DNA from 2 places in the Streptomyces sp. NPDC001933 genome. Region 2 is predicted to be linked to the other one. Evidence: riboswitches for the same ligand, from Rfam matches in the RefSeq annotation. Region 2 holds a riboswitch; the other holds the start of a gene.
What was found. A riboswitch is a leader RNA that binds a small molecule or an ion and turns the genes downstream of it on or off. The one in region 2 is predicted to bind glycine.
Positions count from the first base shown of each region.

Region 1: linked by a shared signal. The riboswitch ahead of gcvP (aminomethyl-transferring glycine dehydrogenase) and the one ahead of gcvT (glycine cleavage system aminomethyltransferase GcvT) in region 2 are both predicted to bind glycine.

Region 1 is NZ_JBIASS010000024.1:9,788-12,230, reverse strand. It holds gene gcvP (aminomethyl-transferring glycine dehydrogenase) at 1-1,385, opposite strand, end outside; glycine riboswitch at 1,580-1,676, opposite strand; gene ACFYY7_RS37595 (PRC-barrel domain-containing protein) at 1,790-2,158, shown strand; gene ACFYY7_RS37590 (DNA polymerase IV) at 2,083-2,443, opposite strand, start outside.
Region 2 is NZ_JBIASS010000003.1:59,578-62,020, forward strand. It holds gene ACFYY7_RS08080 (enhanced serine sensitivity protein SseB) at 1-430, opposite strand, end outside; gene ACFYY7_RS08085 (AAA family ATPase) at 518-1,210, opposite strand; glycine riboswitch at 1,370-1,467, shown strand; gene gcvT (glycine cleavage system aminomethyltransferase GcvT) at 1,608-2,443, shown strand, end outside.

The sequences.
Region 1 (2,443 bases), on a different contig from region 2:
TCGCCGACGGTGGCGTCCAGCGCCTCGATGTCCCCGTCGGCGCCGAAGGCGGCCCAGACGGCGGCGATCTGCGTACGCGTGGTGGTCTCGTCGCAGGCGACGGAGACCAGGTCGGCGTCGACGAGCCGCAGGTTGACCCCGTGCTCACTGGCGGCGGCGACGGTCTCCGCCGCCTTGCCCGGGACGCGCACGGTGAGGGTGTCGAAGAAGGCGCCGGTCACGACGTCGACCCCGGCGGCGCGCAGGCCCTCGGCCAGGATCGTCGCGTAGCGGTGGGTGCGCCGGGCGATCGTCCGCAGCCCGTCCGGGCCGTGGTACACCGCGTACATTCCGGCCATCACGGCGAGCAGCACCTGGGCGGTACAGATGTTGCTGGTGGCCTTCTCGCGGCGGATGTGCTGCTCGCGGGTCTGCAGGGCCAGCCGGTAGGCCTTGTTGCCGTCCGCGTCGACGGAGACACCGACGAGGCGGCCCGGAAGGCTGCGGGCGAACTTCTCGCGCACGGCCATGAATCCTGCGTGCGGTCCGCCGAAGCCCATCGGCACGCCGAAGCGCTGCGTGGTGCCGACCGCGATGTCCGCGCCCAGGTCACCGGGCGAGGTGAGCAGGGTCAGGGCGAGCAGGTCGGCGGCGACCGTGACGATCGCGCCCAGCTCGTGGGCCTGATCGATGACGGGCTTGATGTCCCGGACCGCTCCGGAGGCGCCCGGGTACTGCACCAGCACGCCGAAGACACCGCGCTCGGCGAGCTCCGCCGGGATGCCCTCGGACAGGTCGGCGACGACGACCTCGACGCCGGTCGGCTCGGCGCGGGTCTCTATGACCGCGACCGTCTGCGGCAGGGCGTCGGCGTCGACCAGGAAGACGCCGTCCTTCACCTTGCCGACGCGCCGGGAGAGCGCCATGGCCTCGGCGGCCGCGGTGCCCTCGTCGAGCAGCGAGGCGCCGGAGGTGGGCAGCCCGGTCAGCTCGGCGACCATGGTCTGGAAGTTGAGCAGCGCCTCCAGGCGGCCCTGCGAGATCTCCGGCTGGTACGGGGTGTAGGCCGTGTACCAGGCGGGGTTCTCCATGACGTTGCGCAGGATCACCGGCGGGGTGAAGGTGCCGTAGTAGCCGAGCCCGATCATCGGGGCCAGCACCTGGTTGCGGTCCGCGAGCTCGCGCAGCTCGGCGAGAACCTCGGCCTCGGTGCGAGCGGACGGCAGTGCGAGCGCCTCGGCGCTCTTGATCACATCGGGCACCGCGGCGGCAGTGAGTTCGTCCAGCGAGCCGTAACCGACCTGGGCGAGCATCTTCGACTGCGCCTCGTCATCGGGACCGATGTGGCGCTGCTCGAACGGAATGCCCTGCTCCAGCTGGGAGAGCGGAGTGCGACGGGGGGTCATGGTGGAGGCCTCCTGGTCTGTCACGACCTGCGAGGGGCACCACGGCGCGGGTGCCCGAACGGCCTCCCCCTCTGTCATCTCAACCTGAGAGCTTCACCGGCGCGCCTTGCGGCGTACCGGCTTTCACCGTCGGTGAGGAAGGGAATCGCACCGGCACTCGGCCGCACGAAACCCGCCCTGCTTTCCAGAGTGACCTCGTCCGTGCGGTACGGGGGCCTGAGAGATTCCGGGGAGGATTTGCTCCTTCGGCGCCTTCGGATCAACTCCGGAGGACTCTCCCGCACGGGGTCAGCAGCCAGCACCAGCCTACCAGCGGGGTTCGTGGCTGATTTCTCGAGTGGCCAACCACCCGGATCTGCCTTTTTGTAGTGCTTGTGGAGTAGCCGCGACCAGTGGGAGGGACCGTGCAGACCGACATCGATCCGCGCCGCCTGATCGGCCGCAAGGCGTTCGACCGCAAGGGCACCAAGATCGGGACCGTGGACGAGGTGTATCTCGACGACGCGACCGGTGTGCCCGAGTGGGCAGCCGTACGTACCGGACTCTTCAGCCGGGACGCGTTCGTCCCGCTGGAACCCAGCGAATTCGTGGAGGACACGCTCCGCATCCCCTTCGACCGTGCGCTCATCAAGGACGCACCGGACTTCGGTGTCGGCCGTCATCTCTCGCCGGAACAGGAGCTCCAGCTCTACCGGCACTACGGTCTGGACTCCCCGCCCGAGGAGATCGGTCCGGACAAGGACTTCGGCAGGCTGGCCGGCCAGGACGAGTAGTCCACCGGATCCCTCACCAACGGCAGTGGATCGGCGGGCCGCAGCTCCGGGTCGTCGATCCGGAACGTACGCACCCGGCCGGGCGCCGACCCGGGCTCCTCGAACCGCACCGTCACCCGGCCGACGCCACTGCCCTGCACCCAGCCATGGCCGTACGTCCCGTGGTGTACGTCGTGTCCGGCGGGCCAGCGCCGGGCTGCGCGCTGCTCGGCGGTCTCCGGGGCCTGCGCCCGGGGACCGCCCGGCGGCTCGTCCCCGTCGTCCCCCGCCGGTACCGTCCCCTCC
Region 2 (2,443 bases):
TGGCCGGACCGTCCAGCGGGGTGCGCCCGGCCCGGCAGAGCTCGGCCACGGCGGGCGGCGGCAGCGGCATCCCGACCGCGCCGCCCGGGTTCACGGCTATGCCGAGCTGCGGCGGCAGTCCGCGGGCGAAGTCGCGGGCGGGCGCGACGGTGAAGGACATATGGGTACCGACGCAGGCGAGGAACTGCTGCTCGGAGCTGAAGACGGGGACGTACGCGGCGCCCTCGATCTCCACCGTCGGAAGGTCCAGGGCCGCCGAGTCGGGTCCCCCGCCGTTGGGCAGCGGCACCCAGACCTGGCTGCGGCCGAGCACCTCGACGAGCCGCCCGCCCGCCTCCGGGCTGCCCACCGAGGCCATCAGCACTTCTTCGAGCTCATTGGCCGGCCATCCGCCCTGCGGATGGGACTGGACCTGTGCCGGAACGTCCACTGCTTCCCCTTCTCGCCCAAGCTTTCCGGCAGAAGGTTAACGCCCGGCCCCGCCGCCGCCCCGTCCCCGAGGCGCCGGCCACCGGCCTCAGAGGCTGTCGGGCCGCCCGTCCGTGAACGCGATCCGGCCGAGCCGCCCCGCCGCCTCCCGGTCCAGCAGCACCGCCGAGGCGCAGCCGGGCGGCAGCAGGCCCGCCTCGGTCGCCCGCAGCAGCCTGCCCACCGCTCTGCGGTGCCGGGCGAAGGCGTACCCCGATACACCGCGTCCGCGCTCGCGCTGACCCTCCCTGGCGGTCTGCGGCGTCACGTCGAGCAGGAAGAGGTGCAGGCCCCGGCCCCGGCGCCGGGCGTCACGGGCCAGCCAGCCGCGCACCCACGACTGGGTCCCGCAGTCGTGGACGACGGCGGACTCCCCGGAACGCAGCACCCGCCACAGCCCCCAGTAGTGGGCGACGCGGACGAGCGGGCGGTAGAGCGCGTACGGGACTAAACGGGGCATGACCCCGGCCCAGCGGTCACGGGTGTCCTGGGAGTCGATGGCGTGCGCCGTCGTCACCGCCCGCCGGATGAGCGTCGACTTGCCGCTGCCGGGCAGCCCGGAGACCACCACCACGTCCCCCGCCGCGAAACGCAGGCTGCGCGGACTGCGCCCGGACCGCTCCCGCAGATCGCGCACCACGGGCGCGTGCGCGTCCGTGGCGGCCCTCGCCGGGGCCCCTGCCTGTGCGGGCATCGCGCCGTGCGCGACCCCGGCGGTCGTCGCGTACCGCTGCAATGTCATCACCCTCCCCCTGTCGGCTCACCCCACGTATGCCCCTGAAGTGTAAAGAAAAGGTAATGCGACACAACCGCCCGCGCCGCTGATTTCCCACAGGGGACCGGGGCCCCACTCCGGCCCGATGCGTGCGATGATGACCCGGCCAACTGCATAAAGGCCGCTTGAATCCGCGCGGGAGAGCTCCGGTCACTTCCAGTGCCGGGCGCCGAAGGAGCAAGTTCCTCCCTTGAATCTCTCAGGCCCCGTACCGCGTGGATGAGGCAGATCTGAAAAGCGGGCCGCTTCGCGGCTCCACCCAAGGTGCAAGCCGAACCCCTCCAGGGCTCTCGGCGAACCTCTCAGGTTCCGATGACAGATGGGGAGGGATCGTCCTCGTCGTCATGCCCTGGGAGTCATATCCATGAGCACCGCCCCCCGTCTCACCGCCCTCGATGCCCTGCACCGTTCGCTGGGCGCGACCATGACCGACTTCGCGGGCTGGGACATGCCGCTGCGGTACGCCAGCGAGCGCGACGAGCACAACGCGGTGCGTACGAAGGCCGGCCTCTTCGACCTGTCGCACATGGGCGAGATCACCGTCACCGGCCCCGCGGCCGCGGCCTTCCTGAACTTCGCGCTGGTCGGCAACATCGGCACCGTCGCCGTGGGCCGGGCCCGCTACACGATGATCTGCGCCGAGAACGGCGGCATCCTGGACGACCTGATCGTCTACCGGCTCGGAGAGACCGAGTACATGGTCGTCGCCAACGCGGGCAACGCCCAGATCGTGCTGGACGCGCTGACGGCCCGCGCCGAGGGCTTCGACGCCGAGGTGCGCGACGACCGCGACGCGTACGCGCTGCTCGCCGTCCAGGGCCCGGAGTCCCCCGCCATCCTGGCCTCCGTCACCGACGCCGACCTGGACGGTCTGAAGTACTACGCCGGTCTGCCCGGCACGGTCGCCGGTGTTCCCGCGCTGATCGCCCGCACCGGCTACACCGGCGAGGACGGCTTCGAGCTGTTCGTCGCCCCCGCCCACGCCGAGCAGCTGTGGAAGGCGCTGACCGAGGCGGGCGCCTCCCGCGGCCTGATCCCGTGCGGGCTCTCCTGCCGCGACACGCTGCGCCTGGAGGCGGGCATGCCGCTGTACGGGCACGAGCTGACCACTGAGCTCACCCCGTTCGACGCCGGTCTCGGCCGGGTCGTGAAGTTCGAGAAGGAGGGCGACTTCGTCGGCCGCAAGGCCCTCGAAGCCGC